DNA from 3 places in the Neobacillus sp. MER 74 genome. Region 3 is predicted to be linked to each of the others. Evidence: a T-box and tRNA genes for the amino acid it is inferred to sense, from the RefSeq annotation. Region 3 holds a T-box; the other regions hold tRNA genes.
What was found. The T-box of region 3 lies ahead of ileS (isoleucine--tRNA ligase). A T-box ahead of a tRNA ligase gene usually reads a tRNA of that ligase, here a tRNA-Ile.

Region 1 (9,270 bases), on a different contig from region 3:
GGTATCATCAGGATATAGGAACTCAGAGATCATTTCCGTTTCCCGCTTATATTTTAAGATATCCTTATGTAAGGAAAATTGGGAGGGTTCGGCATTCCAGAGTCTTAATGTATTAATTGTTTTTGACTGATACCCAATAACAGGCATATCGTGAGGCACGGCCGTAACCGTTTCTGCATTTAGATGATGAAAAACAAGCCGGCCGTTTTCCATCTTCGCCTCTACCTTCCCCCAAAAGGGAATTTTAATAGAACTATCGGTTTTGCGTATTTCCCATACATTCCCATTCTTTAGCCATTGTTCCGGTAATTCAACTTGATACCCATCAACAATCTTTTGTTCAAATAAACCATGTTTATAACGAATTCCATGACCATGGCCAGGTAGACTTAGTGAAGCTAATGAGTCTAGAAAACAGGCGGCTAATCTTCCTAAGCCGCCATTTCCTAAGCCTGCATCTGCCTCAAATTCCTCTAACTCACCTAAATCTATACCTAATTCCTTCAATCCAACCTGCACGGTTTCTTCCACACCGAGATTGATCAGATTTTGTCTAAGTAATTTCCCCAATAAATATTCAATGGAGAGATAATAAACCTGCTTTCCCTTGGTAGCCAGATGTTTTTCGTTTGTAGTTATCCAATCACCACTAACAAATTCACTTATCATGGTCCCAAGGGTTTGATAATGGTCTCTGGCTGAGCTATCTGAGAAACTCTTTCCACATACCATTTCAATCCTTTTTAGAAAGGTTTCTTTAAATTCGACCGTATTAGAAAACATGTGTTTCACTCCTTGCAACGATCTCAGAATATAATTGATTATAGCTATATGCTGACTGTGCCCAGCTATAATCCATTTCCATTGCTTGTTTTACAATGGAGCTCCACGATTTTGAATCATGGTAAACATTTAGAGCGCGTTTAATCGTATAGAGCATATCGTGGGCATTAAAATTCGAGAAGGAAAATCCGTTTCCTTTTCCTGTAAATTCGTTCCAAGAGTTTATTGTATCATTTAAACCGCCTGTTTCCCTAACAATCGGGATAGCACCATATTTCATTGCAATCAATTGTCCAAGCCCGCAAGGTTCGAATTGGGACGGCATTAAAAACAAATCCGCTGCTGCATAAAGTTTATGGGCAAGCCCTTCATTAAATCCAGTATGAACTCTTAACTTTTCGGGATAAATCCGAGCCGCTTGTCTTAGATGTTCTTCATATTCATAATCCCCTGTACCCAATACAATTACCTGAAGGTCCTCCTGCAAAATTTCACGAAGAACACACTTAACTAAATCAAGGCCTTTTTGCTTTGTGAGTCTTGTAATCATCACTAACAAAGGTGTACGTGACGACTGTGGCAAACCAAAGTGATTTTGAATCTCACTTTTATTTACTGCCTTTTTCTGATGATGATTAACCGTATAGGTTTGATAAATTAATGGATCTTTTGCAGGATTATAAAAATCTTCATCAATTCCGTTTAGAATCCCAATCAAGTCCTCTTTTCTTGCTCTTAATAATCCATCTAATTTTTCACCATAGGCGGGAGTTTGAATTTCCTCTTTATAGGTTGGGCTAACGGTCGTAATTTTGTCCGCTGCAACAAGTGCACCCTTCATATAATTAATATTTCCGAAAAACTCTAAGTGACCGGAATGGAAGGAATTATAATCCATTCCTAACAAATCTCCTAATACCTCCCTCGGAAATATCCCTTGGAATTGCAGGTTATGAATGGTAAACACCGTTCGAATGTGACCGTATCCTTTTCGTTTATTATATTCTTTCCGTAAAAGGTATGGAATCATTGCAGTATGCCAATCATGGCAATGCAGAACATCGGGATAAAAATTAAGTTCCTCTATTGCTTCTAAAATTGCTCGATTAAAATAAGCAAATCTTTCCCCATCATCGAAATATCCATATAAACCTTCCCGTTTGAAATAATACTCATTATCAACGAAATAGAAGGTAACTCCTTGATAGGTAAGCTCCTCTATACCACAATATTGATTTCTCCAACCTACAGAAACGGTGAACTCTTTCACCTGTTTCATTTCACTCTTAAATTCATCTGCAATGGTTCCATACTTTGGCAGAATGACTCTAACATCAGTTCCCAAGCTCTTTAATTCTTTTGGAAGGGAACCTGCAACATCGGCCAATCCTCCCGATTTTGCAAATGGTCCACATTCCGAAACTGCAAATAATACTTTCACGAGTTCATCAACGCTCCTTGTTTGGTCCCTTTACGAATTACAAATGGTGATTGCATTGTGCCGGACAAATGAGTTCCGGCCTCTACTTTAACGTCTTTGTCTAAAATTACGGAATCAAGATAACAGTTCTCTTCAATTTGGCACTTCTGCATGATGATGCAGTTCTTAATAACTGCACCTTTGCCAATCTTTACTCCTCGAGAAATAATACTATTTTCTACCAAACCATTGATTACACAGCCATTGGCAATCATTGAATTTTTTACTTCAGACCCCTTTACATGCTTCGTTGGTGGTTCATCCTTAACTTTAGTAAAGATTGGCTGATCTTTTGGAAATAACTGTTGCCAAACCTCAGACTGCAATAAATTCATACTAGTAGAAAAATAGTTTTCAATTGAATCTATCATCACGGCATAACCGTCATATTCATAGTGACAAACAGAGTAAAGATTTTGAAGGTCATTAACCACGTCCTTCATACATGTGTACCCTGTTTCATTTCGTGTTTCAATTAACTTAATTAGCAGGGATGTTTTAATTAAGTACATTTCCATTGAACCTCCATCTTTATGATGGATTTCCGTGATGTCACAGCCAGAACGACTATGCCAATCTAGAATTGGTCTAAAGTTCATGTTGAACACGGTATAACAATTAGAAATGATGGCGTACTCTTGTGTACTGCGATAAAAAAAGTCTAAATTCGCTGCAAAATTTTCAAACGAGCCGATTTTATTTCCATCAAAATCAACAATTGGTGAAGGGAAAAAGAAAAGACCATCCCGTTTTCTGTTTAAATCCCAATTCTTACCGGAACCCAAATGATCCATAAGCGAACGGTACTGCATTTTTGGAAATATAGCTACACTACGAATACCTGAATTCACCATATTCGACAGTACAAAATCAATAATCCGGTAACGGCCCGCAAATGGCAGGGCAGCGAGTGAGCGATGCGTTAATAGATCCTCTAAATCGTCATGATATGTTGTGGCGTCAATTACACCTAAAAGCTTTCTTTTCAATCAAAGTCCCTCCTGAATTTTATTAAAAAGCAGGGTATAGCCCGCTTAACATTTCATTTGTAACCAAAATAATCTCATCATCAAAAGAGCGAATAACGGTTCCATCTGGAACCTTTACATCTTCTTGAACAATCGCTTTCTCAATCAAACAATTACTGCCAATAATCGCATCAGGCATGATAACAGACTCTTTAATAATCGTTCCTTTTCCGACCGTCACCCCCTGAAAGAGAACAGAGTTATCAACTTCCCCCTCAATCGTACACCCTTCATTAATAAGTGATTCTTTTACAATTGCATCAGAAGAAATATATTGCGGCGGCTGGTTTGGATTGACTGAATAAATTCTCCAATCGTGATCAAATAAATCTAAATCACAATCTTCACTTAGCAAGTCCATGTTAGCTTCCCAAAGGCTTTTAACTGTACCGACATCTTTCCAATATCCTTTAAACGGATAAGCAAATAATTTCTTATTTTCCTCTAAAAGCATCGGGATTACATCTTTACCAAAATCATGACTGGAATCAGGATTTCGTTCGTCCATTTCTAAATATTCTTTAAGTATATTCCAGCTAAAAATATAAATGCCCATTGAAGCAAGATTATTCTTCGGATTGTCCGGCTTTTCTTCAAAATCGACAATTCTTAAATCCTCATCCGTATCCATGATCCCAAAACGGCTGGCTTCGTTCCATGGAACTTCTATTAAGGAAATTGTTACATCTGCTCTTTTTTCAATATGGTACTCCAGCATACTCTCATAGTTCATTTTGTAAATATGGTCACCTGATAGAATGAGAACATATTCAGGCTGGTATTGTTTGAGGTAATTAAGGTTTTGATAAATGGCACTGGCCGTACCCGTATACCATTTTACTTCTGATGATTCAGCATATGGTGGTAAAACAGTTACCCCGCCATCCTTTCGATCAAGATCCCAAGCACTTCCAATTCCAATATAGGAATTTAATAATAATGGTTGATATTGTGTTAACACCCCAACTGTATCAATATTAGAATTGGCACAATTACTTAATGGAAAATCAATAATCCGATACTTTCCTCCAAACGGAACTGCAGGTTTTGCGAGATCCTTTGTTAATGAGTTAAGTCTGCTCCCTTTTCCTCCTGCTAATAACATGGCTACGCACTTTTTCTTTGCCATTACCTTTTCTCTCCTTTCGCTTTTTAACCGGTCTGATGATTTGAAATCCAAACGCAGGAATTGCTATATTAATTGAATGCGGCTGGCCATGGTATGGCTCATCTGCAGCTATGATTGTCTTTTTATTAACTAATCCAGCCCCGCCGTATTCTTCATGATCACTATTGAAAATTTCGCGGTATTCACCACTTTTAGGAACACCGATTGTATAGACAGGATAACTAACGCCTGTGAAATTACAAATAACAACTAAAGTTTCATCTTCCTTTTTCCCTTTTCTTATAAATGAAAAGATAGATTGTTCATTGTTATTTGCATCGATCCATTGGAATCCTTCTTGCAAACAATCAAGTTCATAGAGGGCCTTAGATCGTTTATAAACTTTTGTTAGGAACTTAACATAGGCATTTAATTTTTGATGCATTTCATAGTCCAATAAGTTCCAATCAAGCTGCTCTTTATCTTTCCATTCAGCAAACTGTCCTAATTCAAAGCCCATAAACAGAAGTTTTTTTCCTGGATGAGCAAACATGTAACCTAACAAAAGCCTTAACTGTGCAAATTTTTCCCAATAATCTCCTGGCATCTTATCTAATAATGACTTTTTTCCATGAACCACTTCATCGTGTGAAAACGGAAGCATAAAGTTTTCTAAAAAGGCATATAAAAATGAAAACGTTACCTTAGAGTGAACATGTGACCGAAGAAACGGTGGTGTTTCCATGTACTCCAACATGTCATTCATCCAGCCCATATTCCATTTATAATCAAAGCCAAGTCCACCGTAACTAACTGGGGCTGTCACATTGGGATATTCGGTTGAGTCCTCCCCTATCATTACAAAATTGGGATCATGTTCATGGACTTGAGTATTTAATTTTTTCAAAAAGTTAATGCCAAATGGATTCTCTCGTCTTTCATTCGCGGCGTTTGGCCAGTATATGATATTTGCTACTGCATCCATTCGAAAGCCATCAATATGGAAATAATCAATCCAAAATAGTGCATTGGAGATCAGGAAACTTTGTACCTCACCTTTTCCCAGGTCAAAGTTTGCTGTTCCCCATACAGCATTTTCTCGATCACTTTCGGTTGAATAGGAATAAATGTGCGTCCCATCAAAACGGTAAAGTCCATGCGCATCCTTGCAATAATGACCAGGAACCCAATCAAGAATGACTCCAATCCCATGTTGATGCATTTGATCAACAAATTCTCTAAATTCATCTGGTGTCCCATATCTGGACGTTACCGAGAAATAACCAATTCCTTGATAGCCCCACGAGGCGTCCAACGGGTGCTCAACAAGCGGTAATATCTCAATATGGGTAAAACCATGTTCCAATACATATGGAATTAGTTCTGCTGCCAGTTCTAAATAGGTTAGATACTCCCCATTTTCTTTCTTTTTCCAAGACCCTAGATGCACTTCATAAATCACGGCCGGCTCTGAAAGAAGGGGCTTTTTTCCTCTTCTAGTCATCCATTGATTGTCATGCCATTTATAATTTTCTAATGAATAAACAATCGAAGCTGTATTGGGTCTTAATTCAGAATAAAAAGCAAATGGATCTGATTTAAGCAACTTCTCACCTGTTTGTGAGAATATTTCATACTTATAAATCTTTCCGGTTAGATCCCTGTTTACAATTAGAATCCATACTCCTTCATCGTTAACCCTTTGCAATTCATACCCTTTACCATTCCAGTTATTAAAATCCCCCGTTAGCCTAACTGCAGAAGCATTAGGGGCCCATACGCAAAATCGTGTATAAATTTTATCGGAATTCTTAAAGATATGAGCGCCAAAAAGCTGATGACTTTGAAAATAATTTCCTTCATGAAATAAATGCAACTGATAGTCAGTCGGAAAAAACGTATTCACTGTCATGGCTCTCCTCATCCTCAATGAAAATATGTATTTCAAAGTCCAATTATAAGTGTATTTAATCAATATTTCTCATAATACTTTTTTATCTTTTCTGACAATAATCGATATATTTTCCTATCAAAACACAACATTCCTCACATTTCGACATCATTCCACAATATATCTATCATTAATCGCCAAAATATTATAAAAATTTTTTTAATTTTTTTCACAAAAAGTTATTTTAATTTTAATTCAAAATATGTCTAAATCGCATAGATGTAAGCGTTATCAACGTATTTTTTGGAAATTAGAATCGAAATTATTATTTTGATATAATTTTAGAGTAGTAAGATATCCTTTTTCAGGTTAGTATATTGGACTCGTATTTGGGTAAATTTGGTTAGAAGATACAAGAATTAGATGAGAATTTTCAAAAGGGAAAATATAATATGGAGAGATTATTCCACTAGTTCTCTTTAAGGATGATTGGATTGTGGTAAACATTTTACTGCTTTTTTCATATTAAAATTGACAATAACAATTATAGACTGCATAAAATGGCCTTTTCTCCATATGGGCGTCAATCGACTTGATTGGCTACCTAAAGCGGCCTTGGTCCACCCTTACAGTCGTCAATCACTTTAAGCTTGCAGCCTAGAGATTAAATTAGTTTAGCTATCTTTTAAAAGAATTTTACACAAAAAAAAGACTGATAACTTAATTGTTATCAGTCTTTTCGTATGACCCCTACGGGACTCGAACCCGTGTTACCTCCGTGAAAGGGAGGTGTCTTAACCGCTTGACCAAGGGGCCATAAGATATGGCGGAGAAGGAGGGATTTGAACCCTCGCGCCGGTTACCCGACCTACACCCTTAGCAGGGGCGCCTCTTCAGCCACTTGAGTACTTCCCCGTTTGGCTCCGCAGGTAGGACTCGAACCTACGACCGATCGGTTAACAGCCGATAGCTCTACCACTGAGCTACTGCGGAACAATATATGGTGGGCCTAAATGGACTCGAACCATCGACCTCACGCTTATCAGGCGTGCGCTCTAACCAGCTGAGCTATAGGCCCATATTGGAGCGGGTGATGAGAATCGAACTCACAACATCAGCTTGGAAGGCTGAGGTTTTACCACTAAACTACACCCGCATATAATAATTTATTATGGGGCGACTGATGGGAATCGAACCCACGAATGTCGGAACCACAATCCGATGCGTTAACCACTTCGCCACAATCGCCATAATAATATTGTTTTAAAACAAAAATGGTGGCTCAGGACGGAATCGAACCGCCGACACAAGGATTTTCAGTCCTTTGCTCTACCGACTGAGCTACTGAGCCAACATATGGCGGTCTGGACGGGACTCGAACCCGCGACCTCCTGCGTGACAGGCAGGCATTCTAACCAACTGAACTACCAGACCAATTGCGGGGACAGGATTTGAACCTGCGACCTTCGGGTTATGAGCCCGACGAGCTACCAGACTGCTCCACCCCGCGACAATAGAAATTATTAATTTTGGAGCATGCTCCATATCTTGTTTCTAACCGCCCCGATTTCAGAAAGCTTATTCGAGAAGCAGCTCAATCGTTGCGCTGAGGATGATTCGAAGAAGCATATTCGAACGTGCTCCACCCCGCGACAATAGAAATAAGTTATAATATCTATGGAGGAGGAAGAGGGATTCGAACCCCCGCGCGGTATGACCCGCCTGTCGGTTTTCAAGACCGATCCCTTCAGCCAAACTTGGGTATTCCTCCAAATTAAATATAAAACTAATGGTGGACCTTGTAGGACTCGAACCTACGACCGGACGGTTATGAGCCGTCTGCTCTAACCAGCTGAGCTAAAGGTCCAAGTTAAGATAATATTTGGTAGCGGCGGAGGGGATCGAACCCCCGACCTTACGGGTATGAACCGTACGCTCTAGCCAGCTGAGCTACACCGCCATACTATCATGTAAAATTATTGGTGGAGTCTAGGGGGATCGAACCCCTGACCTCCTGCGTGCAAAGCAGGCGCTCTCCCAGCTGAGCTAAGACCCCATTGATTATAAGAAGCATGGTCGGGAAGACAGGATTCGAACCTGCGACCCCTTGGTCCCAAACCAAGTGCTCTACCAAGCTGAGCTACTTCCCGTAAAAGTGCGCCCTGAGAGATTCGAACTCCCGACCTTTTGATTCGTAGTCAAACACTCTATCCAGCTGAGCTAAGGGCGCATATGAATTTAATTAACTTAAATGGTGCCGAGGACCGGAATCGAACCGGTACGGTAGTCACCTACCGCAGGATTTTAAGTCCTGTGCGTCTGCCAGTTCCGCCACCCCGGCATTAGTAGAGAGCGGAAGACGGGATTCGAACCCGCGACCCCCACCTTGGCAAGGTGGTGTTCTACCACTGAACTACTTCCGCATATCAAGGGAAGTTATTTTGCTATTGCAAACAACTTTGTTTATTTTACTTCGTAAAAAAACTTGGTGCGGGTGAAGGGAGTCGAACCCCCACGCCTTGCGGCGCCAGATCCTAAGTCTGGTGCGTCTGCCAATTCCGCCACACCCGCATATTCATTTAAATGGTGAGCCATGAAGGACTCGAACCTTCGACCCTCTGATTAAAAGTCAGATGCTCTACCAACTGAGCTAATGGCTCATACAAATGGTGCCGGCGAGAGGACTTGAACCCCCAACCTACTGATTACAAGTCAGTTGCTCTACCAATTGAGCTACCCCGGCAAATAGTATGGAAAAGTATTAAAGAAAATATGGTGGAGGATGACGGGATCGAACCGCCGACCCTCTGCTTGTAAGGCAGATGCTCTCCCAGCTGAGCTAATCCTCCATTTTTACAGCCTGGCAACGTCCTACTCTCACAGGGACGCGTGTCCCAACTACCATCGGCGCTGAGAAGCTTAACTTCCGTGTTCGGTATGGGAACGGGTGTGACCTTCTCGCCATAATTGCCAGACCATA
Region 2 (9,270 bases), on a different contig from region 3:
GGTCGGCGGTTCGATCCCGTCATCCTCCACCATATCTATCTTTTAAAGATTACGCCGGGGTAGCTCAATTGGTAGAGCACGACCGAATACGCTTCCTGAATGAACTTCAGCATACTGACCGAGTTGCTGCTTGGATAAGCTTTCTGAGGTCAGGATGACGGTAACAATACCAGCGTGTTCAAACTAAATATTTTTTCAAACTTTACGCCGGGGTAGCTCAATTGGTAGAGCAACTGACTTGTAATCAGTAGGTTGGGGGTTCAAGTCCTCTCGCCGGCACCATTAGTACGAGCCATTAGCTCAGTTGGTAGAGCATCTGACTTTTAATCAGAGGGTCGAAGGTTCGAGTCCTTCATGGCTCACTTTTAAAATTAATTGCGGAAGTAGTTCAGTGGTAGAACACCACCTTGCCAAGGTGGGGGTCGCGGGTTCGAATCCCGTCTTCCGCTCCAACATACGCCGGGGTGGCGGAACTGGCAGACGCACAGGACTTAAAATCCTGCGGTAGGTGACTACCGTACCGGTTCGATTCCGGTCCTCGGCACCAAAGTTTTTTGCGCTAGCAAAATAACTAACAATATTTGCGCCCTTAGCTCAGCTGGATAGAGTGTTTGACTACGAATCAAAAGGTCGGGAGTTCGAATCTCTCAGGGCGCATATTACGGGAAGTAGCTCAGCTTGGTAGAGCACTTGGTTTGGGACCAAGGGGTCGCAGGTTCGAATCCTGTCTTCCCGACCATTCTTAAATTTTATAACGGGGTCTTAGCTCAGCTGGGAGAGCGCCTGCTTTGCACGCAGGAGGTCAGGGGTTCGATCCCCCTAGACTCCACTTATTCGGAGGAATACCCAAGTTTGGCTGAAGGGATCGGTCTTGAAAACCGACAGGCGGGTCATACCGCGCGGGGGTTCGAATCCCTCTTCCTCCTCCATTATTACTTTTATAATTTCTATTGTCGCGGGGTGGAGCACGTTCGAATATGCTACTTCGAATAAATCTACAGCGCAACGATTGAGCCGCTGCTTGAATAAGCTTTCTGAAATCGGGGCAGTCGTTATACTAAGAGCATGTGAAAACTTCAATTTTTTATTATCGTCGCGGGGTGGAGCAGTCCGGTAGCTCGTCGGGCTCATAACCCGAAGGTCGCAGGTTCAAATCCTGTCCCCGCAATTTAGGTATTTTCAAGCTATGCTAGAAAATACTCTGGTCCGGTAGTTCAGTTGGTTAGAATGCCTGCCTGTCACGCAGGAGGTCGCGGGTTCGAGTCCCGTCCGGACCGCCATTTTTGTCTCAGAAGTAAATCTACTGTTTTTTATACATATTTTTAGGCTCAGTAGCTCAGTCGGTAGAGCAAAGGACTGAAAATCCTTGTGTCGGCGGTTCGATTCCGTCCTGAGCCATTTTTCATTTATATGGAGGGGTAGCGAAGTGGCTAAACGCGGCGGACTGTAAATCCGCTCCCTCAGGGTTCGGCGGTTCGAATCCGTCCCCCTCCACCATTATGGCGGTTGTGGCGAAGTGGTTAACGCATCGGATTGTGGTTCCGACATTCGTGGGTTCGATTCCCATCAGCCGCCCCATTTGATTTAATGTTTGGGCAGCATAGCCAAGTGGTAAGGCCGAGGTCTGCAAAACCTCTATCCCCGGTTCAAATCCGGGTGTTGCCTCCAAATTTTTATATGCGGGTGTAGTTTAGTGGTAAAACCTCAGCCTTCCAAGCTGATGTTGTGAGTTCGATTCTCATCACCCGCTCCAAATTGGGCCTATAGCTCAGCTGGTTAGAGCGCACGCCTGATAAGCGTGAGGTCGATGGTTCGAGTCCATTTAGGCCCACTACATATTATTCCGCAGTAGCTCAGTGGTAGAGCTATCGGCTGTTAACCGATCGGTCGTAGGTTCGAGTCCTACCTGCGGAGCCATTTTTTTTAACTAATCAACTTTCATTTAATAACAACCACCTTTAAAAAGTAACCATTTTTTGAAGGTGGTTTTTTTATGCCCTTCTCTGTTATAACTAAGCGGATAAATTCCGTTTAAATTGCGAAATACCCATATTTTCTCGATAATAAGGGAAGTTTTTCCGTCTAAATGATTCAAATCGTTGGATTTTGCCCTTTTTAGAGCAGTTAAGCGGAATTTCTCCGCTTATATTGGCTTCATAAGCCTCCTCTAAATACATTAAGCGGAATTTCTCCGCTTATATTGGCTTCATAAGCCTCCTCTATATACAATAAGCGGAATTTCTCCGCTTATATCAGCTTCGTAAGCCTCCCCTAAATACATTAGGTCGGAATTTCTATCTCATACCTACACGAGACTCACTAATAAGTTCATAAAAAAAAAGCCAGCATATCAGCTGACTTTTTCATGCAAAATTAGATTAACTTCAAACCACTTACAAAGATTAATACAGCAACAACGGTACGCAGCGGTCTTGTTGGAACCTTTGCCGAAATGCTGCTGCCAATCAGTACTCCTGGAATCGAGCCCATAAGTAAATTCCCCACGAGCATATAGTTAACATTTCCATAACCGATATGAAGCATCCCTGCTACTGTAACCAAAAGAAACGCGTGAGTAATATCCGTACCAACCATCTCTGATGTTTTCATTCGATAAAGATAAATCATTGCCACAGCGAATAAAGAACCTGACCCTAAGGAAGTGAGTCCGACGATAAATCCAAAAAGGCAGCCAATTAAAATGGTTAGTGTTTTCTTTTCACTCAAAGGCTTCATTTGCCAACGATTGGGTCTTAATTTTTTCTCTACAAACGTTCTGATAATGATAGCTAGTGAGACAAATATCAATATATAACCGAGGGAATGCCTAATAATCTGTTCTTGATTGTGGTAATACGCTTCAAAATAGTGAAGGGAGCCAATCGCAATGACTGCACTAGGGATACTTCCCATTGCTAAATACTTCACCATCTGAACATTCACTGTTTTTTGCCGCCAGTGTTGAACAAGTCCGAATAGCTTTGTGATTGAATTATAAACAAGGTCTGTACCGACAGCAATGGAAGGATTGACCCCAATTAAAATTAAGACCGGGGTTAACAATGCTGCTCCGCCGACTCCAGTCAACCCTACCAAAAAACCAACAAGTAAACCCATCAACGTAATCCCTATACTCATATCCGCACGCCCAATCAATTCCTAGTATTTATATAGGATTATATACATTTATGCGCGCCTTGTAAATAACTAACTGATTATTAGATTCTGATAATTATAACAATAGATTAGTAGATCACAGAATTGGTAATTGAATACAAGCATAAAAAAACTATGCTGTTCATTCAGCATAGTTTTAATAGTTATGATATGTAACGACTTCTTATGAAAATCCTCCGCCCATTATTAGCGCAACCCCTAATATAATGACTAAGAGTAAAGCGATATATCCGATTATACTAATAATCGTAATAATCCAACCGATCACTTTTCGATCTGTTTTAATTAAGTAAATCCCTAAGGCAATCGCTCCAAAGAAGAATCCAAGAATTCCCCAAAGAACGGGGCTTTTACCATGCTTACGAGAATCGATAACTAAATAAATGGTGATCACTATGTTTAAAAGCAATCCAAATGAACCTTCCAAAATACACTCCCCTTACGTTCAAAATTATATTCTAAAAATAAATTATACCAGAAAGTTTTAACTAAATTGGAGACTTTTATTAAAAGAAACATCTTGAAGGATCTTGGGTCATATTTCAGCATTAGTAGAGCAGCTACACCGATTAATTTATGCTTACTTGTTTTTAATATGTTGCTTATTCCTGGAAGTTGTTATTCTTCATAAAAATGGTTATTGGGCAATGACGGAATTTTGTAGAATAGAGGGATATTTCCTGCGGAATTTTTAAGCGAGGTTCGACAGACTTCACGTAGGTTTAGTTAGAGGAATTCGCTATTTTCAAGACCCTTGCCTGCTTCAATCAAACGATTGATTAGTTGAGAAATTTGGAGATGCTGGTGGAGGTTTGTCAGGAATAATGCAAGGACAAACCCAAAAGGCTTGTCCTTGGTAAGAAGACCGACACTAGGTTAAATTTTAAAAACAGGTAGGTAATGAACGAGCTCACTAATCCCTCACTATCTTTTTCAACTTTTCCCGAGCCCCGCTGCGCCAACTTTTCACGGCTGAGGGGGAGACATTTTCTAGTTCGGCGATTTCTTTGATTGATAGTTGATCACGGACGGTGTACAGCAGCCATTTCTGTTGGTTCGGTGTCAGTGTTTCACAGTAGGTCAACAGTGTTTCCTTCTGAAGTGGGTCATCAGAATGGGAATCCTCAACAAGGTCCCAGAACTCCTCGCCTGGGTGTACATTTCGTTCATGATCTTGGTGTGCTTTTTTTAACTCCATGAGGAGGCAGCCTTTGATGTAGGTGTAGGCATAATTGGTGAAGCTCCCTTTGTTAGGATCGAAGCGTTGGCTTGCTTCCCAAAGGGCAATGAGACTGTGCTGATAGAATTCATCATGGTTTTTGTAAAGGTGGAGCGAGTTTATGATCTTGTGGAGCATGGGCTGGTACTGGTCGACTAATTGTTCAAAGCTTTCCAAGGGAGAGTCCTTTCAGAAAGCGCGCTTTTCTTGTATTCCCGGGTACTTCTACCATAACGGGAATCCATAATTGAATCGAACGGTGAAAATTCACTTTTGAATCGTTTTTTTGTCTATTTGAGGTAAAAAATGAAGGCAAATATGATTTTTGAAGGGGATTTTTGCTTTTTCAGCTGAATTTGGGGTGAATTACAAAAGGTTCTATTTCCCTTTTGAAAAACCTCTGCTAGGGATTTTTTGCAGGTAAGATGCAAAAAAAGAAGGTTAGTGCCAAGAAATTTGGCATATTTTCTCAAAAAAGGTGAGTAAAATAGCGTTTTTAATTTTGGCACAGAAATTGCAAATTTATAAGTTGAAAATAGTGATAAGCACGTTCGTACATTTTTTAGGGGATGAAAGGAGAAATTCTATGCAGGCAGCAAAAAAATTCTTATTTTTCTAGAAGGAGTTTGAAGTCCGAGCGAGAATTAATTTTATGTGTGATTATCGTAAGCGCTTACTAGTAAAATTATGGTAACAAATTACTATTTCAGAAAATTATGAATTTTCTCATTGACATTATTTTTTCTGACCCATATACTCGTGTTAGAAAAAGAAAATGATCAGTTAGTTTTTAAAAGGAGGTTTAGGAGCATGCAAACACTGGAAACAGTCATTGTTACAGGATATGCAAAAGCTCCACAGGGAACTTCCATGTATGAAATGTATAAGCATGCGGGAATTGTACTCGAAGTGGAGCTGAAAGATCATAAAATTATCGGCGCCGAATTCACCTTCGTAACAGAACTAACGAAAAATTATTTTCAAAAACTGTTAATAGGTTACTGTCTTCAAGATGGTGTTGAGCAGCTGATTGAACGAATTCAAAGCTTTTATTTTGCTCCATCCCAGCAAGCGATCATTGTGGCTCTACAAGCTGCAGTTCAACGTTACTGGGATAACGTGAAGCAAATGAATAGATAACGTTTGGTTATAATAAAGTGGGGAGATGACCTCTTCCCATGGTCTTATTAAAACCGAGCAAACATGGACTCTTTGTAAGGAATGTTCATTTGAACGACATTCTTTATGCAGATCTATGTTTTGCTCGGTTTTTTATGTTTCCAAAGGGTATAAACCACTAAGTGTCTATGGAGAGGAAGGGAAAAAGGATGAGCAAGCTGATTACATGCGAGGATGCTGTAAAAAAGGTTAAAAGCGGCTCACGAATTATGGTAGGTGGATTTGGACTTGTGGGAAGTCCGCTTAGTTTAATAGCCGCTTTGGCTCAGTCGGAAGTGAAAGATTTAGAGATTATCAGTAATAACCTTGGGGAACCAGGTAGAGGTCTTGGAGTGCTAGTACGGCAAAAACAAGTAAAAAAAGCGATAGGTTCATATTTTACATCGAACCCAGAGGTGGTTAAATCCTATCAGGAAAAGGAAATGGACGTGGAGCTTCTCCCTCAAGGAACGATGTCTGAAGCTATTCGGGCGGGTGGTGCAGGACTAGGAGGGTTTTATACGCCGGTCAGCGTCGGAACAAAAATCGCCGAAAACAAAGAGGAGCGTATCCTTAACGGTAAAAAATATGTGTTCCAAGAGCCTCTTAAAGCCCACTTTGCTTTCATTAAAGCGAAAAAAGCGGATCAATTAGGAAATCTCATCTACAACCAATCGGCAAGAAACTTCAATCCGATGATGGCAACAGCAGCAGATGTGGTTATTGCAGAGGTAGACGAGATTGTGGAGGTTGGCCAAATTTCTCCTGAGGAAATTGTAACCCCTCATTTATACGTTGATTTTATCGTAGTGAAGGGAGGGAACTAGCTTGAACGTGAAACAATACATTGCTGCAAGAGCGGCGAAGGAATTGAAGGATGGCGATATCGTCAATTTGGGCATAGGGATTCCAACGCTGGTAGCTGATTACATTCCATCCGATGTTAACGTTTTTTTACACTCGGAAAACGGCATCCTTGGCGTTGGCCCTACCCCTGATCCAGAGCATATTGACCAAAATCTTGTTAATGCAGGGAAACTGCCTGTCACCATTTTGGAAGGGTCATCCTTTTTTGATAGTGCTTCCTCTTTTGCGATGATTCGCGGAGGGCATGTAAGTGTTTCGATTCTTGGTGTGCTGCAAATCGATGCAAATGGGCGGATCGCTAACTGGGCCGTGCCAGGAAAAAGTGTTCTGGGTGTAGGCGGGGCGATGGATTTATTGGAAGGCTCCAAAAAGGTAATCGTCACAACGATGCATACGTCTAACCAGGGAGAGTCAAAAATCGTCAAGGAATTAACCTATCCAATTACATCGGAACGAATCGTGGATTTAATTATTACTGATTTAGCGGTTTTCGCTGTAAAGGACGATGGACTTCATCTTTTAGAGCTGTCACCTGGAGTTTCCCTTGAAGAAGTTCAACAGAAAACGGACGCACCTTTTCAAATTGCTGAGTCTTTCAATAAAGGCAAAGAGGTGACCGCGTAGTGGTTGTTATCGTAAATGCATTTCGGACGGCTATCGGAAGCTTCGGTGGATCACTAGCAGATACGCTTCCAGAAGAGCTTGTCTCTCTCATCATGAAAAATAATCTTTCTGCTTCCGGTTATGGTGCCAATATTGTTGATGAAGTCATTGTCGGCCAAACAAAGCAGAGTGCACATGCGCCGAATATTGCTAGAGTTTCAGCATTACAGGCCCATTTTCCCGAATCGATACCTGCTTATACCGTTCATCGTCAGTGCGGTTCCGGTATGCAGGCCGTCATTAACGGAGCGATGTCGATTATGACAGGTCAAGCGGACGTCGTTTTAGCAGGAGGCGTCGAAAGCATGTCACAAGCGCCTCATTATATGGTCGGTACTCGATTTGGCCAGAAGATAGGAGATCTAACGCTGTATGATTCAAATACGGAGAGTCAGCCAAAATCCCAGCCAGAGGAGATATATGGCCATTTCACGATGGGGCAAACAGCCGAATGGCTGGCTGAAAAATATAAGATTAGCCGCCGTGAACAAGATGAATTTGCCTTCATGAGTCAGCAGAAAACGAAACGTGCCATTGAAATGGGCCATTTTGAAGAAGAAATCATTCCTGTTCCGGTAAAGGAAGGAAAAAAGGGAATCAGACATTTTGCGATCGATGAGTACCCAAGATTGACAGGCATTGAAAAGTTAGGAACCTTGCGTCCTGTGTTTCAAAAGGACGGTACGGTCACAGCCGGAAACTCCTCCGGCAGAAATGATGGGGCCTCGATGCTGCTGTTGATGTCAGAAGAAAAAGCCAAACAACTTGGAGTGGTCCCGTTGGCAAGGATTCGTTCCTTTGCTACAGCAGGTGTATCACCAAAAGAAATGGGAATCGGTCCGGTCCCAGCATCGCAAATTGCGTTGAAAAAAGCCGGTCTTCGTTTGGAAGAGATCGATTTAATTGAATTAAATGAAGCCTTCGCTGCTCAAAGTCTTGCTTGTTTAAAAGAATGGGGCATCAAAGGAGACAACGTGAATGTCAATGGAGGGGCGATTGCCTTAGGCCATCCACTGGGGTGCTCGGGTGCAAGAATCGTCACTACATTATGTCATGAGCTTGAAAAACAAAAACGTCAATATGGCCTTGCGACACTTTGTGTGGCAGGGGGATTAGGAATGGCAATGGTGGTGGAAAGATGGAGGGAATAAAAAAAGACTACGTGTTTCATCGGGATTTAAAAAAGGAGTATCCGATTATTACCCACGGAGAAGGGGTCTATCTCATCGATGAGAACGGGAAAAAATATTTGGATGCTTGCTCGGGTGCGGTGGCCGCTAACTTAGGCCATGGGATTCCTTCTATTGGCGAGGCCATGGCCGAACAAGCAAAAAAAGCAGCTTTCGTTCATACCATGCGCTTCGAGACGAAAGCATTGCATGAATTAGCTGAAACCATCGGAAAAATGGCTCCCGATGATTTAAATAAAGTGTATTTTACCACCGGGGGCTCTGAAGCCAATGAAAGTGCTCTGAAGCTGGCGCGGCAATACCATCGGGATGCCGGCAGACCCCAAAAACATATGGTAATTGGGCGATGGCAATCGTATCACGGAAACACCATTGGTTCTTTATCCGCAGGAGGAGACGTTAAAAGAAGACATGCATACACTCCTAATCTTTTAAACTATGCCCATGTCTATTCTCCGTACTGTCACCGATGTCCATACGATCGTCAAAAAGAGGATTGTCTCTCCAAACAAAACTGGACATGTGTGACGGATATTGAAAGAACCATTTTAGAGCTTGGTCCTGAGAACGTGTCGGCATTGATCGCCGAACCGATTGTCGGAAGCCAGCAAGGTGCTGTTCCACCGCCGCCGGGGTATTTTGAGAAAGTTCGTGAACTGTGTGATCGTTACGAAATCGTCTTAATTATCGATGAAGTGATGACTGGATTCGGCCGTACGGGTACCAACTTCGCGACAGAACAGATTGGCATCACACCTGATATCATCACATTTGGAAAAGGGGTTTCAGCGGGATATGCACCGCTCGCCGGAATGATCGTGCATGATCGATTAGTCGACGGTCTCATACAAAACAGCGACGGGAAATTCATTCACGGTTACACCTATAGCGGGCATCCTGTGGCAGTGGCTGCCGGTCTTGCAGCATTGGACGTATATGAGCGAGAGATGGTGCTGGAAAACGTCAAAGAACAAAGTTACTACCTCGTCAAACGTC
Region 3 (9,270 bases):
AATAAGGAGTTTAATAAGGGTTTTAGAGGATATGATGAGGATGAGGTAAACGAGTTTCTCGACCAGGTTATCAAGGATTATGAATTAGTACTTAGAGAAAAAAAAGAATTAGAAGAACGCTTGAATGATATGAATGAGCGACTTGGTCACTTTGTTACGATTGAAGAAACTTTAAATAAATCAATCATCATTGCGCAAGAAGCGGGTGAGGATGTTAAAAGGAATGCTCAAAAGGAAGCAAAGTTGATTATTAAGGAAGCGGAAAAGAATGCCGATCGGATTGTCAATGAATCCCTTTCAAAAGCAAGAAAGATTGCTCTTGAAATCGAGGATTTAAAAAAGCAGTCAAAAGTATTCCGTACACGTTTTAAAATGTTGATTGAGGCCCAGCTTGATATGTTAAATACCGATGATTGGGATCACTTATTAGAATATGAGGTAGATGCAACAGAACTAAAAGTTCATGAAGAAGAAGATTCATTAGCTTGACGAAAAGCGTTTTTATAGCATATAATTTCTTAACAGTTATAAAGAATGGTCAATGACGATGATAGGGACAGTATAATTTTTCTAGGACTTTTTTAGCGAGTCAGGGGTGGTGGAAGCCTGGTAAAGTTGAAAAATTGAAGATCACCCTTGAGTTCCAAAGCTGAACTTCCTAATTTAAGGCTAGTAGGCTTAGGCGTGTTATTCACGTTACGAATGCTAAAGAGGATAGTCGATTTGATTCGAACTATCTATCAGGGTGGTACCGCGGGAATAAAACCTTCTCGTCCCTATTTGGGGATGAGAGGGTTTTTTTATTTGTCTATTGGCTATTCTGTTATATGAAGAGGATTACAGGAGGAAGAAAAAATGGAGTATAAAAATACGTTATTAATGCCGCAAACTGAATTTCCGATGCGTGGCAATCTTCCACAAAGAGAGCCTGAGATTCAGGCAAAATGGGAAGAGTTGAATATTTACAAAAAAGTTCAAGAACGAACCAAGGGACGTCCGATGTTTGTATTGCATGATGGTCCTCCATATGCCAATGGTGACATCCATATGGGGCATGCCCTTAATAAAATTTTAAAAGATATGATTGTCCGCTATAAATCCATGAGTGGTTTCCATGCACCATACGTACCAGGCTGGGATACACATGGTCTACCAATCGAGCAAGCGTTAACGAATAAAGGTGTGAAACGTAAAGAAATGACGGTTGCAGAATTCCGTCAACTTTGTACTAAGTATGCACTCGAGCAAATTGACAATCAGCGTGAACAATTTAAACGTCTGGGTGTCCGCGGTGACTGGGAAAACCCTTATATTACCTTAAAACCTGCCTATGAAGCACAGCAAATTAAAGTCTTCGGTGAAATGGCTAAGAAAGGTTATATTTATAAAGGACTTAAGCCTGTCTATTGGTCACCATCAAGTGAATCTGCACTTGCTGAAGCAGAGATTGAATACCAAGACAAAAAATCCGCTTCGATTTATGTGGGCTTTAAGGTGAAGGATGGAAAAGGTGTACTAGATGCAGACACCCAAATCATTATCTGGACAACAACTCCATGGACAATTCCGGCGAACTTAGGTATTTCTGTACATCCGGACCTAACATATGTTGTGGTTGAAGCAAATGAAAACAAATATCTAGTTGCTGAGGCTCTTCTCGAATCTGTTTCGAAGGAAATTGGCTGGGAAGAATTAACCGTTGTTAAAAAGGTAAAAGGAAATGATTTAGAGAATATTTTAACTGTCCATCCGCTTTATGGCCGGGATTCATTGGTGATGTTAGGAGAACATGTAACAACAGATGCAGGTACTGGCTGTGTCCACACAGCACCAGGTCACGGGGAAGATGACTTTTACGTAGGACAAAAATATGGTTTAGATGTCCTATGCCCTGTTGATGATAAAGGTGTGATGACGAGTGAAGCGCCAGGTTTTGAAGGGTTATTTTACGATAAAGCTAATAAACCAATCACACAGGCATTAGAAGATGCAGGAGCATTGCTCAAACTTTCGTTTATTACCCATTCTTATCCACACGATTGGAGAACGAAGAAACCGGTAATCTACCGAGCGACAGCACAATGGTTTGCATCTATTAAAGATTTCCGTAATGAATTACTAGATGCAGTCAAGGAAACAAAATGGATTCCTGCTTGGGGTGAAACGCGATTATTTAATATGGTTCGTGACCGCGGTGACTGGTGTATTTCTCGTCAACGTGTCTGGGGAGTACCAATTCCTGTTTTCTATGCAGAAACTGGCCAAGAAATCATTACAGATGAAACGATTAATCATGTTTCAGATTTATTCCGTGAATTTGGTTCGAATGTATGGTTTGAGCGTGAGGCAAAAGAATTACTACCTGCCGGCTTTACCCATCCAGGAAGTCCAAATGGTATATTTACTAAGGAAACAGATATCATGGATGTGTGGTTTGATTCAGGATCTTCCCATCAAGCTGTTTTGCTTGAAAGAGATGATTTAGTTCGTCCAGCTGATCTTTATCTTGAAGGATCGGACCAGTATCGAGGCTGGTTTAACTCGTCATTATCTACTGCTGTAGCCGTGACAGGTGAAGCACCATATAAAGGAGTATTAAGCCACGGTTTTGCGCTTGATGGAGAAGGCAGGAAGATGAGTAAGTCCATTGGGAATGTCGTTATCCCTGCGAAAGTCATGAATCAGTTAGGTGCAGATATTTTACGCCTTTGGGTTGCTTCAGTTGATTATCAAGCGGATGTTCGTGTTTCAGACGCAATCTTGAAGCAGGTCGCAGAGGTTTATCGGAAAATTCGTAACACCTTCCGTTTCTTATTAGGAAATTTAGCTGATTTTACTCCAGCAAATAAAGTGCGATATGAAGATCTCCGTGAAGTCGACCAATTTATGCTTGTTAAATTAAATAAGTTGATTAAAAATGTTCGCAATGCCTATGAAAACTATGAATTCGCAGGCATCTATCATGCGATAAATAATTTCTGTACTCTTGATTTAAGTTCATTTTATTTGGATTTTGCGAAAGATGTTCTTTATATTGAAGCGACAGATAATCATGAGCGACGTGCAATCCAGACGGTGTTATACGAATCGCTGCTTGCTTTAACAAAATTAGTTTCACCAATCCTTTCACACACTGCGGATGAAGTTTGGAATTTTATCCCTGATGCAACCGAAGAAAGTGTCCAGTTAACAGATCTACCTGAGTATCAGGAACTACCAAATGCTCAAGCTTTAGAGGAAAAGTGGACTGAATTTATGATTCTTCGTGATGATGTGTTAAAGGCACTTGAGGAAGCACGTAATCAAAAAGTGATTGGGAAGTCGTTAACTGCCAAAGTTACACTTTATGTTAATGAAAAATCAAAAGCGTTATTAGACTCAATTGAAGAAAATATGAAACAGCTCTTTATTATCTCAGGGTTTGAAGTGGCAGGAACCTATGAGGAAGCCCCTGATAATGCAATTAAATTAGAAACTGCGGCTATTGTTATAACTAAAGCCGAGGGTGAAACATGTGAGCGTTGCTGGATTGTAACACCAGAAGTAGGTCAAGATCCAGAACACCCAACACTTTGCCCACGTTGTGCTGAAGTAGTAAAAGCTAACTATACTCATAATTAATCTGAAAGCCCTGTGCTAATGCATAGGGCTTTTAAATTTTTCCTTCTCCGTTAATTGTTGTAGTTGTTGTCAAATGTTTTTCCGAGTCGGTTATTGCTTGGCGGAAATAATAAGACAAATAAAACACGGAGGTAACAACTATGAATGCCACGCAGGAACAGCTGTTTTTGGAACTCCGTCATACGAAAGAAGAAATTGAATATTCGTTAAAAAACAAACCAAAGCAGGATTGGTTTACTGCCGTCTTAGAAGAGGAATTATCAGATATTAATACAGCAATTCGAAAACTTGAAAATGGAAACTTTGGGCAATGCGAAATCTCTGGAGAATTTTTGCCTAATGAATTATTACAGATGATTCCTACTATAAAGTCAGTAAAGGATTCAGAGTACTTACTGCATTATTACAAAAAACCGATTTACTAATCATTTTCATCAAGTTACATTTTCGTTTCGCGATAAAGTGTGCTAAAATGCTTAAGAAGTATGATAAGCGAAAGCTTCTAGACTGATTAGTTTAGTCTAGGTTGATGTGGGGGTATTTCTTAGTGTTTTATTACTTAATCGCACTTTTTGTTATTTTATTAGATCAAATTACGAAATGGCTTATTGTAAGCAAAATGTATCTAGGAGAAAGTATTCCTATCATTGATAATATTTTCTATATTACTTCTCATCGAAATCGTGGTGCGGCGTGGGGAATATTACAAGGACAAATGTGGCTATTTTACGTTATTACGATAATTGTTATCGTCGGAATTATGTATTATCTGTACAAAGCTGCAAGAGGGAAATGGATGCTTGGTGTATCTTTGGCATTAATGCTTGGAGGAGCGATAGGTAACTTTATTGACCGTGTCATTCGCAAGGAAGTTGTTGATTTCATTCATACGTATGTTTTTGGCTATAATTTCCCTGTCTTTAACATCGCGGATTCAGCGTTAGTTATTGGGGTCATCTTGTTAATGATTCAAATGTTGCTAGAAGAGAGAGAAACAAAGGAGAAATCATATGGAGAAAATGGAACACATCATTCTTGAGGAGCAAAAAGGGGATCGAATTGATAAGGTGATCTCTGGTCTTGATGAGGAATGGTCAAGAACTCAAGTACAGCAATGGATTAAAGAAGGCAATATTACGGTGAACGGACAACAAATTAAAACAAATTATAAATGTAGCTTGAACGATCAAATTGAAATTACGATACCGGACCCTGAAGAGTTAGATGTGGTCCCAGAAGATCTTAATTTAGACATTTACTATGAAGACAGTGATGTTTTGGTGGTAAATAAGCCGAGGGGTATGGTTGTTCACCCCGCACCGGGTCACATGTCAGGAACATTGGTCAATGGATTAATGTTTCACTGTAAGGATTTATCAGGGATTAACGGTGTGTTAAGACCTGGTATTGTTCATCGAATCGATAAGGATACGTCCGGCTTATTAATGGTAGCTAAAAATGATTTGGCTCACGAGAGTCTTGTCAATCAGTTAGTGGCCAAATCCGTTACCCGTAAATATAAAGCGATTGTACATGGAGTCATTCCCCATGATTTTGGAACTGTTGATGCTCCACTTGGCAGGGATACTAAAGACCGGCAAAGCATGACCGTCGTTGATCATGGCAAACATGCGGTCACACACTTTCATGTGCTTGAACGCTATAAAGATTTTACATTCGTAGAATGTCAATTAGAAACCGGCAGAACACACCAAATTCGTGTTCATATGAAATATATTGGCTACCCGCTTGCTGGAGATCCAAAATATGGACCGAAAAAGACACTCGATATCAACGGACAAGCATTACATGCAGGTGTGCTTGGTTTTAACCACCCTAGAACAAACGAATATCTAGAATTTGAAGCACCACTGCCAGAAGATATCGAGGCATTACTTAATCAGCTTCGAAATAATCGTTGACATAGCCGGTGATTTGAAGTAAGATGATTTTAGCTTAATAAGCCTTTAAATCAGTCCCGTGAGGCTGAGAAGGAAACGGTTAAGATAATGGGGGGAACTATACCCATATCTGTAAATTAACTTGTTAACCTCTCGCCAAAATTGGGTGAGAGGTTTTTTATTTTTACAAAAGAAGAAGGTGTAGTATGAACCAAAAAGCAGTTGTCCTTGATGAACAATCTATTGGCAGGGCCCTGACAAGAATCGCCCATCAAATTATTGAAAAAAACAAAGGTATAGATGATTGTATTTTGGTTGGTATTCGAACGAGGGGCATATATTTGGCCAATCGGCTTGCAGCCAAAATTGAAGAAATTGAGGGGAAAGCAATAGCTGTTGGGGAGTTAGATATTACCCTTTATCGAGACGATTTAACAAAGAAAACTGATAATCAAGAACCACTGGTTAAAGGATCTGATATTCCGGTGGGGATAAATAATAAAAAAGTGATACTGGTTGATGATGTTCTCTATACGGGGAGGACAGTCAGAGCTGGACTGGATGCCTTAATGGATATAGGACGACCTGCGGTCATTCAACTGGCGGTTTTAGTGGACCGCGGTCACCGGGAACTTCCCATCCGAGCAGACTATGTGGGAAAAAACATTCCTACCTCAAGTGAGGAAAAAATTGTTGTTCAATTAGCAGATGTGGATCAGGTCGATCAAGTCAGTATTTTTGAAAAATAAATAGTTACCCTTTTAAAAGTAGTCCTGTGAGGCTGACAAAGGGGAATGCCGAAATATACTTATTTAGGCATGTCCATACCCTCTTTGTACCCTCACGGACAAAGAGGTTTTTTTTATGAAAAAAATAAGATACTAAAGAAAAGCAATATAGCAAAGTGGGGGAATTCACAATGAACAATAAACCTATCCTAGACGTAAAAGAGATTCCTAAACCCTTCCAATGGATTACATTAAGTTTACAGCACTTATTCGCCATGTTTGGAGCCACAATATTGGTACCATACCTTGTTGGATTAAACCCGGCGATTGCACTTATATCAAGTGGACTTGGCACATTAGCCTTTCTATTAATAACTAAATTCCAAGTTCCAGCTTACTTAGGCTCATCCTTTGCCTTTATTGCACCTGTGATTGCCGCTAAAGCAGCTGGGGGACCAGGCGGTGCCATGGTCGGTACATTCATCGCAGGACTTGTATACGGACTGGTTTCACTAATCATCAGCAAGGCAGGTCATCGCTGGATTATGAATCTTCTCCCGCCAATTGTTGTGGGACCAGTTATTATTGTCATCGGATTAGCTCTATCTGGAACTGCTGTGAATATGGCGATGAATAATCCTGTGAGTGGAAAATACAGCATGCTTCATTTTTCGGTAGCCCTTGTCACGCTAATAGCAACAATTATCTTTTCGATATATGCAAAAAAAATGTTAAGTATGATCCCAATCTTAGCAGGGATTATTGTCGGATATATCTACGCACTAGTGGTTGGAGTGGTCGATTTTAAACCAGTTTTAGAGGCTAAATGGTTTGAAATGCCTGAATTTATCATTCCGTTTGTAAGTTATAAAGTAAAATTCACTTGGGATTTAGTCTTGTTAATGGTCCCAGTTGCAATTGTAACATTATCAGAGCACATCGGACATCAGTTGGTGCTTAGTAAGGTAGTCGGCCGGGATTATATTAAAGAACCGGGCTTACACCGCTCAATCCTAGGGGATGGAACAGCAACGATGATTTCCGCTCTGATTGGCGGGCCGCCAAAAACCACTTATGGTGAAAACATCGGTGTCCTTGCAATTACTCGAATTTATAGTGTGTATGTCATTGCTGGTGCAGCAATCTTCGCCATCATCTTTGGCTTTATTGGAAAAATAACTGCTTTAATCAGCACCATTCCAACACCGGTAATGGGCGGCGTTTCAATCCTTCTTTTCGGAATCATTGCTTCCTCTGGTTTACGAATGCTGGTGGATAGCAAAATTGATTTTGGTAACAAGCGTAACCTAGTCATTTCATCTGTCATCTTGGTAGTGGGCATTGGTGGAGCAGTGATAAAAGTATCAGAATCATTACAAATCCAGGGGATGGCCCTAGCAGCTATTTGCGGTGTATTGTTAAACCTCATTCTTCCTGGAAGAGAACCAGCGGATGAAAATATGCTGGAGGAATCCACTGATAAACGGAAAACTGCATAAATAAGTTTCAACTCTTTAAAGAAATCCAGAGAGGTTTATAAGGGTGTAAGCTTAGTACCATGTATGACAACGCATGGATTAAGTTTGTATTTCTTGCACCCGTGACTTCTGGTCAGGGTGTTTTTTATCCAAAATGAGAGAGGCGGATGATGGATGTTAAATCATTTACTAACCACGAACGAATTAAAGGTGGATGAGATTTATCAAATCTTAACAGATGCTCATAACTTTAAAAACGGAATGCAATGGCGTCCGGACAGGCAAATGTTTACTGCCAATCTATTTTTTGAACCGAGCACAAGAACAAAGAGCAGCTTTGAAGTGGCCCAAAGAAGATTAGGATTAGAGGTAATTCCGTTTGAAGTGCTTACTTCAAGTGTCCAAAAAGGGGAAACACTTTACGATACAGTAAAAACATTAGAATCCATTGGTGTCAATTCCATTGTCATTCGACACGGTCAGGACCGCTATTTTGATGAATTGGTCGGAAAAGTTAACACGCCAATCATTAATGGCGGGGATGGGTGCGGGCATCATCCGACGCAATCACTTCTTGATCTACTGACGATCCAGCAGGAGTTTGACCAATTCGCAGGCTTGAAAATTTCTATTATCGGTGACATTCGTCATAGTCGGGTGGCACGTTCCAATGCCGATGTTTTAACAAGGCTGGGTGCAGAAGTGACTTTTTCTGGTCCAGAAGAATGGTTCGATACTAGGAGCACGGATATATCGAGGTATAGGCCGATTGATTTGGCCATCGAAGAAGCGGATGTCGTCATGCTTCTCCGTGTACAACATGAACGGCATCAACAAAAGAGCAGTTTTACGGCAAATGAATACCACAAGCAATATGGTCTTACGATTGAAAGAGAAAAGATGATGAAGCAGGGGAGCATCATCATGCATCCTGCTCCTGTAAATAGAAATGTAGAAATAGCAGATAGTCTTGTCGAGTGCAAGCGATCAAGAATCTTTAAGCAAATGGAAAACGGTGTTTATGTAAGAATGGCAGCAATCAAGAGATCAATCGAAAATCTTGAAGGAGGAAAACAACATGAAAATACTTATTCAGAACGCATGTTACATAGCATCTAAGGGAGAAAAGAAACAGGCTGATCTATTAATAGAAGATGGAAAGATTACAAAAATTGAAACACAAATCACTGCGGTTGTGGATCGGACCGTCGACGCGGAAGGAAAATTAGTGGCACCAGGCTTTATCGACCTGCATGTCCACCTCCGTGAACCAGGCGGAGAAAAAAAGGAAACCATCGCAACCGGAACAGCCGCCGCAGCAAGAGGCGGATTTACCACTATTGCCAACATGCCTAACACAAGACCGGTGCCTGACACCATTAAAAACATGGAGGACTTACAAAAGCGCATTAAGGATACAGCGAAGGTTAGGGTATTGCCGTATGCGTCCATCACAATCCGCCAGTTGGGCCAGGAGTTAACGGATTTTGAGGGCTTGAAAGCTAGTGGCGCATTTGCCTTTACGGATGACGGAGTAGGCGT

Region 1: it has a tRNA-Ile gene. The T-box ahead of ileS (isoleucine--tRNA ligase) is inferred to sense a tRNA for this amino acid. The anticodon was not compared.
Region 2: it has a tRNA-Ile gene. The T-box ahead of ileS (isoleucine--tRNA ligase) is inferred to sense a tRNA for this amino acid. The anticodon was not compared.

Annotation. Positions count from the first base shown of each region.
Region 1 is NZ_JAMAUV010000008.1:1-9,270, reverse strand. Features, by position in the region: gene M3610_RS14750 (glycogen/starch/alpha-glucan phosphorylase) at 1-783, opposite strand, end outside; gene glgA (glycogen synthase GlgA) at 773-2,224, opposite strand; gene M3610_RS14740 (GlgC family sugar phosphate nucleotidyltransferase) at 2,221-3,252, opposite strand; gene M3610_RS14735 (glucose-1-phosphate adenylyltransferase) at 3,275-4,420, opposite strand; gene glgB (1,4-alpha-glucan branching protein GlgB) at 4,362-6,311, opposite strand; tRNA gene M3610_RS14725 (tRNA-Glu) at 7,035-7,106, opposite strand; tRNA gene M3610_RS14720 (tRNA-Ser) at 7,115-7,205, opposite strand; tRNA gene M3610_RS14715 (tRNA-Asn) at 7,209-7,283, opposite strand; tRNA gene M3610_RS14710 (tRNA-Ile) at 7,292-7,368, opposite strand; tRNA gene M3610_RS14705 (tRNA-Gly) at 7,373-7,446, opposite strand; tRNA gene M3610_RS14700 (tRNA-His) at 7,463-7,538, opposite strand; tRNA gene M3610_RS14695 (tRNA-Phe) at 7,566-7,641, opposite strand; tRNA gene M3610_RS14690 (tRNA-Asp) at 7,648-7,724, opposite strand; tRNA gene M3610_RS14685 (tRNA-Met) at 7,727-7,800, opposite strand; tRNA gene M3610_RS14680 (tRNA-Ser) at 7,969-8,061, opposite strand; tRNA gene M3610_RS14675 (tRNA-Ile) at 8,081-8,157, opposite strand; tRNA gene M3610_RS14670 (tRNA-Met) at 8,174-8,250, opposite strand; tRNA gene M3610_RS14665 (tRNA-Ala) at 8,271-8,346, opposite strand; tRNA gene M3610_RS14660 (tRNA-Pro) at 8,364-8,440, opposite strand; tRNA gene M3610_RS14655 (tRNA-Arg) at 8,447-8,520, opposite strand; tRNA gene M3610_RS14650 (tRNA-Leu) at 8,543-8,631, opposite strand; tRNA gene M3610_RS14645 (tRNA-Gly) at 8,642-8,713, opposite strand; tRNA gene M3610_RS14640 (tRNA-Leu) at 8,777-8,861, opposite strand; tRNA gene M3610_RS14635 (tRNA-Lys) at 8,875-8,950, opposite strand; tRNA gene M3610_RS14630 (tRNA-Thr) at 8,958-9,033, opposite strand; tRNA gene M3610_RS14625 (tRNA-Val) at 9,064-9,139, opposite strand; rRNA gene rrf (5S ribosomal RNA) at 9,149-9,265, opposite strand.
Region 2 is NZ_JAMAUV010000016.1:69,489-78,758, reverse strand. Features, by position in the region: tRNA gene M3610_RS21000 (tRNA-Val) at 1-32, shown strand, start outside; tRNA gene M3610_RS20995 (tRNA-Thr) at 207-282, shown strand; tRNA gene M3610_RS20990 (tRNA-Lys) at 290-362, shown strand; tRNA gene M3610_RS20985 (tRNA-Gly) at 378-452, shown strand; tRNA gene M3610_RS20980 (tRNA-Leu) at 459-547, shown strand; tRNA gene M3610_RS20975 (tRNA-Arg) at 584-657, shown strand; tRNA gene M3610_RS20970 (tRNA-Pro) at 663-739, shown strand; tRNA gene M3610_RS20965 (tRNA-Ala) at 757-829, shown strand; tRNA gene M3610_RS20960 (tRNA-Ser) at 837-929, shown strand; tRNA gene M3610_RS20955 (tRNA-Met) at 1,095-1,168, shown strand; tRNA gene M3610_RS20950 (tRNA-Asp) at 1,204-1,280, shown strand; tRNA gene M3610_RS20945 (tRNA-Phe) at 1,326-1,398, shown strand; tRNA gene M3610_RS20940 (tRNA-Tyr) at 1,413-1,497, shown strand; tRNA gene M3610_RS20935 (tRNA-His) at 1,503-1,578, shown strand; tRNA gene M3610_RS20930 (tRNA-Cys) at 1,595-1,668, shown strand; tRNA gene M3610_RS20925 (tRNA-Gly) at 1,680-1,753, shown strand; tRNA gene M3610_RS20920 (tRNA-Ile) at 1,758-1,831, shown strand; tRNA gene M3610_RS20915 (tRNA-Asn) at 1,843-1,917, shown strand; gene M3610_RS20910 (sulfite exporter TauE/SafE family protein) at 2,374-3,138, opposite strand; gene M3610_RS20905 (hypothetical protein) at 3,341-3,604, opposite strand; gene M3610_RS20900 (sigma-70 family RNA polymerase sigma factor) at 4,091-4,573, opposite strand; gene M3610_RS20895 (DUF3870 domain-containing protein) at 5,207-5,536, shown strand; gene M3610_RS20890 (CoA transferase subunit A) at 5,725-6,381, shown strand; gene M3610_RS20885 (3-oxoacid CoA-transferase subunit B) at 6,383-7,045, shown strand; gene M3610_RS20880 (thiolase family protein) at 7,045-8,235, shown strand; gene M3610_RS20875 (aminotransferase family protein) at 8,223-9,270, shown strand, end outside.
Region 3 is NZ_JAMAUV010000001.1:370,509-379,778, reverse strand. Features, by position in the region: gene M3610_RS01750 (DivIVA domain-containing protein) at 1-489, shown strand, start outside; T-box leader at 539-781, shown strand; gene ileS (isoleucine--tRNA ligase) at 856-3,621, shown strand; gene M3610_RS01740 (hypothetical protein) at 3,762-4,046, shown strand; gene lspA (signal peptidase II) at 4,151-4,660, shown strand; gene M3610_RS01730 (RluA family pseudouridine synthase) at 4,632-5,543, shown strand; gene pyrR (bifunctional pyr operon transcriptional regulator/uracil phosphoribosyltransferase PyrR) at 5,729-6,271, shown strand; gene M3610_RS01720 (solute carrier family 23 protein) at 6,442-7,749, shown strand; gene M3610_RS01715 (aspartate carbamoyltransferase catalytic subunit) at 7,903-8,847, shown strand; gene M3610_RS01710 (dihydroorotase) at 8,807-9,270, shown strand, end outside.